DNA from 3 places in the Mesorhizobium sp. M0491 genome. Region 2 is predicted to be linked to each of the others. Evidence: predicted binding sites of a transcription regulator. Region 2 holds the regulator's gene; each other region holds the start of a gene.

What was found. Region 2 encodes PhoB, which activates phosphate uptake and scavenging genes when phosphate is short. Its sites were predicted from a motif close to TGTCATNNANCTGTCAT; they were not measured.
Region 1: phnF (phosphonate metabolism transcriptional regulator PhnF) is a predicted target of PhoB. The motif match lies at 1,915-1,931, and genes of this name have one in related genera.
Region 3: phnC (phosphonate ABC transporter ATP-binding protein) is a predicted target of PhoB. The motif match lies at 2,281-2,297, and genes of this name have one in related genera.

The regions. Positions count from the first base shown of each region.
Region 1 covers NZ_JAMYRE010000043.1:9,240-13,642, reverse strand. Annotated here, with positions in the region: gene NKI69_RS32675 (carbon-phosphorus lyase complex subunit) at 1-762, opposite strand, end outside; gene phnH (phosphonate C-P lyase system protein PhnH) at 764-1,375, opposite strand; gene phnG (phosphonate C-P lyase system protein PhnG) at 1,375-1,836, opposite strand; gene phnF (phosphonate metabolism transcriptional regulator PhnF) at 1,969-2,718, shown strand; gene NKI69_RS32655 (zinc-binding alcohol dehydrogenase family protein) at 2,998-4,014, opposite strand; gene NKI69_RS32650 (ABC transporter permease) at 4,081-4,403, opposite strand, start outside.
Region 2 covers NZ_JAMYRE010000015.1:78,328-82,730, reverse strand. Annotated here, with positions in the region: gene pstA (phosphate ABC transporter permease PstA) at 1-569, shown strand, start outside; gene pstB (phosphate ABC transporter ATP-binding protein PstB) at 587-1,405, shown strand; gene phoU (phosphate signaling complex protein PhoU) at 1,432-2,139, shown strand; gene phoB (phosphate regulon transcriptional regulator PhoB) at 2,156-2,845, shown strand; gene eglC (endo-1,3-1,4-beta-glycanase EglC) at 3,382-4,403, shown strand, end outside.
Region 3 covers NZ_JAMYRE010000043.1:15,726-20,128, reverse strand. Annotated here, with positions in the region: gene phnE (phosphonate ABC transporter, permease protein PhnE) at 1-285, opposite strand, end outside; gene phnD (phosphonate ABC transporter substrate-binding protein) at 343-1,251, opposite strand; gene phnC (phosphonate ABC transporter ATP-binding protein) at 1,344-2,201, opposite strand; gene NKI69_RS32700 (DapH/DapD/GlmU-related protein) at 2,479-3,096, opposite strand; gene phnL (phosphonate C-P lyase system protein PhnL) at 3,093-3,800, opposite strand; gene phnK (phosphonate C-P lyase system protein PhnK) at 4,123-4,403, opposite strand, start outside.

The sequences.
Region 1 (4,403 bases), on a different contig from region 2:
TTCGGTGACGCGGACAGTGCCGAGCGGCACCGCGAAGGGCAGCTCGGGCACGTCGAGCTCGAGCTCGACCTCGCCCATGCGGATCTCGCCGACGAAGGGATGGTTGCGGGCATAGCCGCGCTGGGTGGAATAGCCGAGCGCCAGCAGAAACCCTTCATCGCCGCGTGACAGCGCCTGCAGGCGGATGTCGCGCGCCATCGGGAATTCGAGCGGCTCGCGGGTGATGTCGCCGGGGACGTGATCCTGCGGCATGTCGCCGTCGGGTTCGATCAGGCCTTCGCGGTCGAGGATCGCCGATACGCGCGGCATGGCTTGCGCTTCCGTCTCGCGCAGCAAGGGCTGGGCGACGTCAGCGCCGGCGGCAAGCTCGGGATCGAGCAGCCGGTGGGTGTAGTCGAAAGTGGGCCCGAGCAACTGGCCGCCGGGCAGATCCTTGTAGGTCGCCGACACACGTCGCTCGACCAGCATCCCGGCGGTGTCGATGGGCCTGGAGTAGCCGAAGCGTGGCAGCGTGGTGCGATAGGCGCGCACCAGGAAGATCGCCTCGATCATGTCGCCGCGCGCCTGGACGATGGCGAGTGCGGCCAGTTCACGATCATAGAGCGAGCCTTCGCTCATCACCCGATCGACGCCGAGCGCCAGCTGCTCGACGATCTGGTCGAGACGTAGTGCCGGCAGCGAACGGTCGCCGCGGCGGCGGTCGGCAAGCAGGCTGTGGGCGTTGGCGATTGCGGCTTCGCCACCTTTCACCGCGACATACATCTTACGCCTCCATCGTCTTGATGCGCGTCGTGCGCGGCAGGCAGGCAATGCCATCAGCGGTGGCGAGTATGATGTCGACGCCTCTGGGAAAGCGCTTGATGTTCTGTTTCCACTGCTCGACGAAATGGCGCGGCATCTGTGCCGGCGCGATCGTGGCGCTGGTTTCGATGCCGGGACCTTCAAGCAACAGCGGCGTGCCGGAGACGAGATCGCCGACTTGCAGGATCAGCGTGGTCGAACGGTCGGGATAATCCTGCGTGCCCTGCGAAAAACCATCGAGCGACATCATCTCGGCCGGGGCCGCGATGAAGGCGAAATGCGCATCGGCCGGTGTGTTGGCCACGGGCGCGCCGGTGTGGAACCCAAGCCAGGATCTGATCGCGGTGGAAGCTTGCAGGGCCGGGTCGAGCCAGAGCGGGGTGTCGTTATCGCACAGCGCCAGTGCGATGGCGCCGGCGGCCGCCGAGAGCGGCGCCGGCGGGCGGGCGAAGGCCGGCAGCGGCTGCACGCTGCCTGGCCGCGCCATTGCGTCCATGACGGCGCGGAACACCGTCTGGGCATTGAAGACCGGATCGGCGAAACCGCCCTCTATCGATTGCGCTGCAATGTCCATCAGTCTTCTCCGCGAACCATGGTGAAGAAATCCACCTTCGTTGCCGCCGTCTCGGCGCGGCGTTTTTCATGCGCTGCGGTCAGAGCCGACCGCAGGGGCGCTATCAGTCCGGTCTCGACTTCATTGCGGCGGGCAGGGTCCTGCCACAGCGCGTCGGCGATGGCCGCCAGCTTCGCCTTCTGCTTGTCGCGGCCAAGCGCATAGCAATGTCCGACCTGCCCGGAGGGCAGCCGGACGGTGGCGCGGGTGACGGTCGCCTCGCCGACGTTGAAGGGCGCGCCGCCGCCGCCGATGCGGCCGCGCACGGTGACCAGCCCGGTCTCGGGGCCGCGCAGCAGTTCTGCTTCCGAAGGCAATCCGGCTTCATTCCAGAGCCGGACGATGTCATCGCCGCTGGATTGCGCCAGTGTCGCCATGGCGGCCTTGCGCTCGGCCTGGTCGCGGGCTTCCTGTCCTCGCATCAGCAGCATTCCTCTTTGTCAATTTGTCTATTGATATAGACAACTATACAAATTATACCTATTATCTAATGCGTGTCCATGACGGGTGGATGACAGCGATATAAGACTGGGCGCTGGAAGGTTGGGGCAATGATAGTCGGGCGGCTGGCAGCGGACAGCATCGAGCGGCGCAGTGGCGTTTCGCTGTGGCGGCAGATCGCCGACAAGATCCTGCATGCGATCGCCATCGGCGATTTCACGGAGAATGCAGCGTTGCCGCCGGAGGTGGCGCTGGCAGAACGCTATGGCGTCAACCGTCACACGGTGCGCAGCGCCATATCGGCCCTTGTAAGGGAAGGCGTGCTGCGGGCCGAGCAGGGGCGCGGCACCTTCGTACTGTCGCGCAAGCGGCTGTCCTATCCGATCGGCGCGCGCACACGCTTTTCGACAGGGCTGCAAGGGCAAACGACGGAACGGCACATCGTCCTGCTCGCCTCGTCGATCGAGCCGGCCAGCCAGCGCGTTGCCGAGGGCCTTGGCCTTGCCAGGGGAGCCGATGTGATCCGGTTGGAAACGCGCGGCGAAGCCGACGGACGGCCGGTGTCGCGTGCTGCCGGCTGGTTCGAGGCCCGGCGCTTTGCCGGCATCGATGCCGCGATGGCGCAAACCGGCTCGATCACCGCATCGCTGGCGCGTTTCGGCATCGACGACTATCTCCGGCAATCGACCGTGCTGTCGGCGCGCCATGCCGATGCGGCGGACCTTGCCGACCTCGACCTGCTGCCGGGCGCCATCGTGCTGGTCACGGTTGCCGTCAACGTCACGCCGGACGGCCAGCCGATCCAGTTTTCCGAGTCGCGCTTCCCGGCCGAGCGGGTGGAGCTGAAGCTGTCGGCGCTGTAGCTAACGTCGTCATCCTTGGGCGAAGCAGGAGCGCAGCTCCGTCGCGGAGACCCAAGGATCCATGCCGCGATCTCGGGCGAAGAGCGCAGCGGCGCAGAATTCTGCACCGAAGCAACGCTCTCAGGTCACGGCATGGATCCTATGGTCTGCGCCGCGTCGCTTCGCTCCTCGCTCCGCCATAGGATGACGAAGCGATGGATGTTGCGGCTAGTCGCCAAAGCATCAGATCTACCAAGTTGGGCGCTCAACGATCTCCGAATTCGTGTCGAACAGGCGCCTCTATCCGACCTCGATCACAGCCTTGATCAGGCCGGATTTCTCGTGTGCCCAGCGGGCGAGATCGCGCGGCGTGCCGGCGAGTGTGGTGCGGTGTGTGACGAGCTTGGCCAGGGGCACGGCGCCGTTGCGGATCGAGGCGGCGACGTGATCGAAGTCGGCGCGCAGCGCGTTGCGGCTGCCGATCAGCGTCATCTCGCGCTTGTGGAATTCCGGATCGGAAAAGCTGATGTCGTCCTTGACGACGGAGACCAGCACCAGCGTTCCGCCATGCGCGACATGGGCGAAAGCCGACTGCACCGATTGGGTGTTGCCGGTGGCGTCGAAGACGACATCGAAGCCTTCGCCTGATGTCGCTCCCTTGACCAGATCGGGCACCGCGCCGCGCGACCCGTCGAGGGTCTGGAAACCAAGCTCATTTGCGGCGAAGGCGAGCCTTTCACTGCTCATGTCGAGCAGCGTCACGTCGAGCCCGGCGATGCGGGCGAAGATGGCGGTGCCGAGCCCGATCGGGCCAGCGCCGATGACCAGCGTGCGGGCGCCGGGGTCGGCGCGGGCGCGCCGCACTGCATGCGCGCCGATGGCCAGGAACTCGACTGCGGCGGCGTCGGCCAGCGAAAGGCCGTTGGCGGGATAGAGATTTTGCGCCGGCACCAGAATCCGTTCGCACATGGCGCCGTCTCGATGCACGCCCAAGACCTCGATCCTGACGCAGCAATTGGGCTTGCCGTGCCGGCAGGCGATGCACTTGCCGCAGGAAAGATAGGGGTTGATCACCACGGGCTCACCAACGGCAAGATCGACGCCGTCGCCGGCCTCGACGATCGTTCCCGACACCTCATGGCCCATGATGCGGGGATAGGCGAGGAAGGGGTGCTTGCCCTCGAAAATGTGGTAGTCGGTGCCGCAGATGCCGACATGGCTGACCGCCACCAGCGCCCAGCCGGGAGGCGGTGCCTCTGGTGCGGGCCGGTCTTCAAGGACAAGATCGCCGGGCGAACGGCAGAGGACGGCTTTCATGCGCTAATCCAGTCATGAAATCGCCGGCCCGTTGGTGTGGCGGGCCGGCGGTTGATTGCGGGATCGCTACTTGCCGCGGCGGCGCAGGCCGTCGAAGTAGACGATGATGATGATCAGCGCGCCAGTGATGATGCGCTGCCAGAACGAGTTGACGTTGAGCAGGTTGGCGCCGTTGTTGATGGTGGCCAGGATGAAGGCGCCGAGCAGCGGCCCATGCACCGAGCCGACGGCGCCGAACAGCGAGGTGCCGCCGATGACCGAAGACGCGATCGCCTGCAGCTCCCAGCCCTCGGCCTGCGTCGGGTTGCCGATGCCGATGCGGGCCGCCAGCAGCACGCCGACAAAGGCGGCGCACAGGCCCGACAGCGTGTAGGCCATGTAGATGGTGC
Region 2 (4,403 bases):
AGAAGAACCGTTTCACCGACCTTATCGAGGTCAACATCAACAATCTGGCCGCGGTGCCGTCAATCGTCTTCGGCTTGCTCGGCCTCGCGGTGTTCATCAATTTCCTGGGCATGCCGCGCTCCGCCGCTTTCGTCGGCGGCCTGGTGCTGACACTGATGACGCTGCCGACGATCATCATCGCCACGCGCGCCGCACTTGCCGCGGTGCCGCCGTCGATCCGCTCGGCGGCTCTCGGTCTTGGCGCCTCCAAGATGCAGATGGTGTTCCAGCACATCCTGCCGCTTGCCGCGCCCGGCATCCTCACCGGCACCATCATCGGTCTGGCGCGTGCGCTCGGCGAAACCGCGCCTCTGCTGCTGATCGGCATGGTCGCCTTCGTCGCCGATCCACCGACGACGCCTTTCGATCCGGCCACCGCGCTGCCGGTGCAGATCTATATGTGGGCGAACGAGGCCGAACGCGCCTTCGTCGAGCGCATGTCGGGCGCCATCATCATCCTGCTCGTCTTCCTCATGGCCATGAACATCACCGCGATCGTGCTTCGGCGTCGGTTCGAGCGGCGCTGGTAGAAAAAAGGCATCTTGGTATGAACATCATGACCGAACAGTCCCTTGAAAACGCAGTGGGCGACAAGATGAAGTCGAACGAAGTAATCAAAATGCGCGGCGACAAGGTCGGCGTGTTCTATGGCGAGAAGCAGGCGCTGTTCGACGTCGATCTCGACGTCCGCCTGAACCAGGTGACGGCGCTGATCGGCCCCTCCGGCTGCGGCAAGTCCACCTTCCTGCGCTGCCTCAACCGCATGAACGACACCATCGATTCAGCACGGGTAACCGGCAAGATAACGCTCGACGAAGAAGACATCTACGACAAGAACATCGATGTCGTCGAACTCAGGGCGCGCGTCGGCATGGTGTTCCAGAAACCCAATCCGTTCCCCAAATCGATCTACGAGAACGTTGCCTATGGTCCGCGCATCCACGGATTGGCCAAGCGCAAGGCCGACATGGATCAGATCGTAGAGTCGAGCCTGAAGAAGGCGGCGATCTGGAACGAGGTCAAGGACCGTTTGCAAGAACCTGGCACGGGTCTTTCCGGTGGCCAGCAGCAGCGTCTGTGCATTGCACGCGCCATCGCCGTGTCACCCGAGGTGATCCTGATGGACGAACCGTGTTCGGCGCTCGACCCGATCGCCACTGCTCGCGTCGAGGAACTGATCGACGAACTGCGTCAGAACTATACCATCGTCATCGTCACCCATTCGATGCAGCAGGCAGCACGCGTGTCGCAGCGCACCGCGATGTTCCATCTAGGCTATCTGGTCGAGGAGGGCGCCACCGACAAGATGTTCACCACCCCCGACGACAAACGCACCCAGGACTACATCACCGGCCGGTTCGGCTGAGCTCAGGCATACGAGGGACGAAGATCATGGGTGAACATACCGTCGCATCTTTCGATGAGGATCTGGAGCAGATCAGCCAGCTGATCCGCGACATGGGCGATCTCGCCTGCTCGATGGTCAGTGGCTCGACCAGGGCTTTGCTCAATTCGGACAATGCGCTGGCGCAGCGCGTGGTTTCCGATGATGCCATCATGGATGCACGCCAGCGCGAGCTGGACGATCGCGCCATCACGCTGATCGCCAAGCGCCAGCCAATGGCCAACGATCTGCGTGCGGTGGTCGGTTCGATCCGCATGGCCGGCGACCTTGAGCGCATCGGCGACCTTGCCAAGAACATCGCCAAGCGCGTCGGCACTGTCGGGCTGAGTGTCACGCCGCACGACCTTTCGCATTCGATCGACGCGATGGCGCAACTGGTGCTGATCCAGGTGCAGGGGGTCGTGGACGAGTATGCCGCCGCCGACCCGGCAGCGCTTGCCACGCTCAGAAACAATGACGAACGCATCGACGTCAAATACACCTCGGTGTTCCGTGAGCTGCTGACCTACATGATGGAAGATCCCCGCAACATCACGGCGTGCACGCACTTGTTGTTCTGCGCCAAGAACCTCGAGCGGATCGGCGATCACGTGACCAACATCGCCGAAAATGCCTATTATGTTTTGACCGGCACGCAGTTGCCAGCCAATCGTCCGAAGCAGGACGAGACGGCAATGTCCGCGCCAGCGGCATAACAGGGGTGACCAGCCGATGATCGCACCACGCATCATGGTGGTGGAGGATGAGGAGCCGCTAGGCGTGCTGCTCCGCTACAATCTTGAATCCGAAGGTTACCAGGTCGAGGTGGTGACGCGCGGCGACGAGGCCGAAATCCGGCTGCAGGAGAACGTTCCCGATCTTCTGGTGCTCGACTGGATGGTGCCTGCGGTTTCCGGTATCGAACTCTGCCGGCGCCTGCGAATGCGTCCCGAGACCGAGCGGCTGCCGATCATCATGCTGACCGCGCGAGGCGAGGAAAGCGACCGCGTGCGCGGCCTGTCGACCGGTGCCGACGACTATCTGGTCAAGCCCTTCTCGACGCCGGAGTTCATGGCCAGGGTCAAGGCGCTGCTGCGCCGGGCCAAGCCGGAAGTGCTGTCCAGCGTGCTAAAGGTCGGCGACATCGTGCTCGATCGCGAGTCGCACCGGGTCTATCGCAAGAAGAGCGAGATCCGGCTCGGGCCGACCGAGTTCCGCCTGCTCGAATTCATGATGCGCCATCCAGGCCGCGTGTTCTCGCGCAGCCAGTTGCTCGACAATGTCTGGGGCGAAACGATCTACATTGACGAGCGCACGGTCGACGTACATGTCGGGCGGCTGCGCAAGGCGGTCAACAACGGCCGCATGCCTGATGTCATCCGCACGATCCGTGGGGCGGGCTACGCGATCAGGGAAGACTAGGTGGCTGTTCCGTCCCGATAGATCGGGAAAACTCGATTAGCACGCGGTCGCCAACAGCCGGTGGAATGTTGCACTCGTCTCATCGATGGGGAGCGAGCACGTGACGACAGGAGCGGTCATCCTCATCAGGTTTCGAATGACTGCATTTGGACCAAAGCGACAGGCAGCTTCTCGCGTTCCTCGATCTCCCAAACTCTCTATTGGGCCCCGGCTGGCCGCAGGAACCACGGCGAATTACTTGGTACGTCGCCATCTTGCCCGCAGGCTCCGACCAGAAAGCCACGCAAGAATGACTTTGAGTTAATTTAGATATACGTTCGTCGGATGACGCGTATTCTGCAGAAATATACAATTTTAATAAATTACTTCAAATTATTGCGAGTCCTCTCCTCTTTATTCATTGCTCGTCTGTCGATTTCTCAACGCGATCTCGGATCTAATGACGATTCTGTGGAACGATCTCGTTCTTTGCAGCGTTGCTTGGAAGCGGTCGCCGGACTTTTGACCAGGTCGGGCACCATTGGGAAGGATTTCTGATGAGCACGGTCTTAAATGCCAAGGGCATCCCTCTTGCCTACACCGGCGCTTCCACTCATTGGTTCTCGGCCACCGGGTCTGGACCGGAACTGCATGGCACCTCCGGCAACGACTCCTTCTGGGGAGACACCGGCGTCACTGTCACGATCTACGGTGGCGCCGGCGACGACTACTATCATCTCTATTCCACCAACAATAAGGTGGTCGAGGATCCTGGGGCAGGGATCGACACGATCGACACATGGATGAGCTACAAGCTCCCCGACAATTTCGAGAACCTCGTCGTTACCGGCACCAACCGATTTGCGTTCGGAAATGCGGTGGACAACATCATCAAGGGCGGGTCGGGTCACCAGACGCTGGATGGCGGCAAGGGAAATGATGTCCTGATCGGCGGCGATGGCGCCGATACTTTCGCCATCTCCAAAGGTAATGGAAGCGATCTTATCTTCGACTTCGGTGCGACCGATGCGGTCCGGCTTGACGGCTACGACTTCACTTCGTTCGATGCCGTCCGTTCACAGATGGTCCAGGTGGAATCGAACGTGATGCTGAACCTCGGATCCGACGAGATCCTGGTGTTCAAGAATACGACCATCGACAAGCTGCAGCCCACCCAGTTCGAACTTCCGATCGACAAGTCCGCAATGACGCTGTCCTTCTCCGACGATTTCAACACGCTGAGCCTTCGGGACGGGCAGGACGGCACCTGGAATTCCAATTTCTGGTGGGGAGCGCCGAACGGCAGCACGTTGAGCAGCAATGGTGAGTTGCAGTGGTATATCGACGCCAATTATGGCCCGACGAGTTCGGTCCATCCGTTCAGCGTTGAGAACGGCGTCCTCACCATCACCGCCGCGCAGGCGCCGGAGGACATCAAGCCTCTGATCAACAACTACGAATACACCTCGGGGATCCTGACGACCCACGACACCTTCTCGCAAACCTACGGCTATTTCGAAATGCGGGCGGATCTTCCTGAAACAGCCGGAGCCTGGCCGGCGTTCTGGCTGCTTCCGGA
Region 3 (4,403 bases), on a different contig from region 2:
TTCCTGGGTGCCGGTGTCATGCGGGGAAGCGATGTCGAACATCGCCCGCCAGACATCGTTCCAGTCCTTGGGGACGAGCCAGCTCAGGAAGTCCAGCAAATGCGGCAACCGGTCGAAGAAATGCCCGGCATTGGCCTCGTCGGCGAACCACATTGTGCTGCCGAGCGCGATGATGAGAAGGCCGACACCGATGGCGGTGTAGAGCCGGCGCAAGGACGTCTGGCGACGCCAGGCGTCGGCCATCTGGTGAGTGGCGCCGGAAGGGGCTGTCACGGAAAGGGTCATGATCGGACATGCAAGAAGGGCGGCGTTTTCTCGACGCCGCCCTTCCTGATTTCGCCGTTAGCCGCCAATGGCTGCCTTACGGGCTTCGACGATGACGTTGTAGAAGTCCGCCTTAACCGGGACGTAGCCGGTAAAGTCGCCGCCTTCGACGCCTTCGAAGCAAGCCTTGTCCTTCTTCGGCAACTGCGTGAAGAAGTTGGCGAGCTTGGCGGTCATCTCGTCGCCGAGCGCGGTGCGCACGACCAGCGGGCCGTTCGGGATCAGGCCCGAGCGCCAGACTTCGACGAAGTCGTTGGGGTCGACGGCGCCCTTGGCGACTTCCTTGTGGAAGGTGCCCGAGGTGTAGCCGTCCTTGAAGTCGCCGATACCGGAGGAATCGTCCACCGCCACATCGACCTTGCCGTCGCGCACGGCCAGAACGTTGTTCTCATGGCCGCCGTTGAACTGGGTCGAAGCGAAGAAGGTTTCGTTCGAAGCGCCGGTGTCCTTCGGGATTTGGGTCAGCGGGATCAGATAGCCGGAGGTCGAATCCGGATCGGCGTAGCCGAGCTTCTTGCCCTTGGCCGACTTGATATCGGTGATCCCCGAGGATTTCAGCGCCAGACCGATCGAATAGTAGCCGGTGGCGCCGTCGGTCTGCTGGGTGGTGAGGATCGGGGTGACCGCCTTCGGGTCCTTGAGAGCGATGCTGGCGTAGCCGGAAGCGCCGAGTTCGGCGAAGTCGAGCGTGCCGCCAAGCAGGCCCTGGATGACGCCGTCATAGTCGGCGGCGGGGAACAGCGAAACCTTTTCGAAGCCGAATTCGGCCTTCAGATGGTCGGCGAGGCACTGGTAGTTGCGCAGCCGGTCGGTTTCGTTTTCGCCGCCGAGGATGCCGACGCGAAATTCCTTCATGTCGGCGGCATGGGCCATGCTGGTCGCCATGGCGAGCACCGAAACGGCGCTGAAAACCATCTTCCTGAACATCTGTAATCTCTCCTGTAGGTTCCGGCCCCGCGCCGGCAGCGTTCTCGATTTTGACAGGTGCCCTTGACGCGGGCTGTCGATCCAGGCCGCTCTCAGTATCCCGGGAATGCGGGCTCGAGCGGTCCGGCGGATGCGGCGATCTTTCGGCTGAAGGCAACGCTGGTCGAGGTGATGGCCTCGGAGATTTCCTGGCCATTGCTGTCGGCGCCGTAGACGAGACGCACGGCCTCGCGGTTGAGTTCTTCCGGCGGGCCGTCGAAGACGACCTTGCCGGCGGCCATGCCGATGATGCGGTTGCAGTAGGTGCGGGCGGTGTCCAGCGTGTGAAGATTGGTGACGACGGTGATGCCGTCGCGCAGATTGATGTCCTGCAGCGAATCCATCACCACCTTGGCGTTCAGCGGGTCGAGCGAGGCGATCGGCTCGTCGGCGAGGATCACTTTGGGCTGCTGCATCATGGCGCGGGCAATGGCGACGCGCTGCTGCTGGCCGCCCGACAAGGTGCCTGCGGGCTGCAGCGCGATGCGGGCAATGTCGAGCCGCTCGAGTGCCGCGACCGCCTCGGCGCATTCGGCGCGCGAGAACATGCCGAACAGGTTGGTGATGGTCGAACGGTGGTTCAGCTTGCCGAGCAGCACGTTGGTCAGCACGTCGAGGCGCGGCACCAGGTTGAACTGCTGGAAGATCATGGCGCAGTCACGCTGCCAGCGCCGCAGCGGCGAGCCGCGCAACTGGGAAACCTCGGCGCCGTCAAAAAAGATCGATCCCTGGCTGGGATCGATGAGACGGTTGATCATGCGAAGAAGGGTCGATTTGCCGGCGCCCGAACGGCCGATAATGCCAACCATCTGACCCTGTGGGATGGCGATGTTGATGTCGCTGACGGCGGTGTTCTTACCAAATCGGCGGCTGACACCGCGGATTTCGAGCGTGGCGGAATTTGCTGACATGGGGCAGGTTCCAGTCTGGACCATATTGATCGTCAGGCACTCGCCTAACGCAGCCACATGAACCTGCCGTGTCGCGGTGATGTCAGTTTTGTTACGCTCCACAGGTGTGGAGTTATGGCCGGCCCAGGGCCAGCAGGTCCTCGAAGTGCTCCATGTCCCTGAAGCCGCAGAAGGCGGGAGTTTTGATTTCGATCACGGGAGCCTGCTGCTCGAAAAAGCTTGAGAGAGTCATCGAACAGGTCCTGCCATGTGGCTGCCATGACGATGATGTGAAGAATTATCCTTCGTATTTTTCCAGGAAGGCCTCGGCCGATAGTTCCCGGAAATCGTCGAGCGAAGCGCGCAGCCTGGCATGATCCCAGTCCCACCAGGCAAGCGCCTGATAACGGTCGGCGGTGCGGCGGTCGAAGCGCTCACGGATCGGTTTGGCCGGCACGCCGGCGACGATGGTGTAGGGGGCGACGTCCTTCGAGACGACGGCTCCGGCGCCGATCGCCGCGCCGTCACCGACGGTGACGCCGGGCAGGATGGTCGAGCCGTGGCCGAGCCAGGTGTCGTGGCCGATGGTGACTCGCCTGGCGCGACGCTGGGCGAAGAATTCTGTCTCGTGCTCGGCGTCGTCCCAGTAGTCCGAGGCGCGATAGGTGAAATGGTGCAGCGTTGGCCGCCAGGTCGGGTGGTTGGTGGCGTTGATGCGCACGCTGGCGGCGATGTTGGCGAACTTGCCGATCGTCGCGCACCAGACGGCGCAGTCCTGCATCATGTAGGAATAGTCGCCAAGCTCGCTTTCCGACACCCGGCTGCGGTCGGCGATCTCGGTCCAGCGGCCGAGCGTCGAATTCTGCACATCCGCCGTCGGATGGACCAGCGGCGTCTCGGACAATTTCCTGGTCATGCGGCGATTTTTCCGGGAGCGAAAGCGGTGACGTCGATGATGCGGTCGGCAACCGCCTCGCGTACGTCGTGGTCATGGAAGATGCCGAGCAGCGCGACATCAGCCGCCTTCTTGGCGGCGATGAGTTCAATCACGACATCGCGGTTTTTGGCGTCGAGCGAGGCGGTCGGCTCGTCGAGCAGCAGGATCGGATGCTCGGTGATGAAGCCGCGTGCGATGTTGACGCGCTGCTGCTCGCCACCGGAGAAGGTCGCAGGTGGCAATGCCCAGAGTTTCTCCGGCAGGTTGAGCTGCGCCAGCAAGGCGCGTGCCTTGCCGCGGGCAATCTCGCGATCCTCGCCGCGCTCGACCAGCGGTTCGGCGACGACATCCAGCGCCGAAACGCGCGGCACGGTGCGCAGGAATTGGCTGACATAGCCGATCGTTTGCCGGCGCACGGCAAGCACGGTGCGCGGGCTGGCAGTGGCGAGGTCGATCAGCCCGTCATCGTGGCTGACGATGATCTGGCCTTCGTCGACGGCGTAGTTGCCGTAGAGCATCTTCAGGATCGAGCTCTTGCCGGCACCGGACGGGCCGCCGAGCACGGTGCATTCGCCGGCCCTGATCGAGAACGAGACACCGGCGATAACAGGCAATTTGATGCCGTCGCGCAGATGCATGGTGAAGCTCTTGGCGACGTCTGAGACAACGAGGGGCGTCGGCATCAGAAGGTCCTCCAATCGCTGTTGGTTTGCGGGCCAGCACCCCCCTCTGGCCAATGCAATTGCATGTGCGGAATAACGGTGAAATCTCGAAGCGGGTGTTTGCGAGGTGTCGGCGCGAGGCACCCCCCTCTGTCCTGCCGGACATCTCCCCCGCAAGGGTGGAGATTGGCAGCTTCACCCGCAGCGCTTTTCTTGCAGCCTTGGTAATTGGTGAACGCAGCAGGGACAGCCGATCTCCCTCCTTGCGGGGGAGATGGCCGGCAGGCCAGAGGGGGGTGCCTCGCGCCAAGGTTTCGCGAACACGCGCTTTGAGACTTCATCGTCAAACCTGCAGAATCGAGGAAACGAGCAACTGCGTGTAAGGCGCGCGCGGGTCGTCGAGCACGCGGTCGGTGAGACCGCTTTCGACGACGCGGCCGTCCTTCATCACCATCATGCGCTGCGACAGAAGCCGCGCCACGGCAAGGTCGTGGGTGACTACGATGGCCGCGAGACCAAGGTCGGTGACCAGCCCGCGCAGCAGGTCGAGCAGGCGCGCCTGGACCGAGACGTCGAGGCCGCCCGTCGGTTCGTCCATGAACACCAGGCGCGGGCCGGTGACGA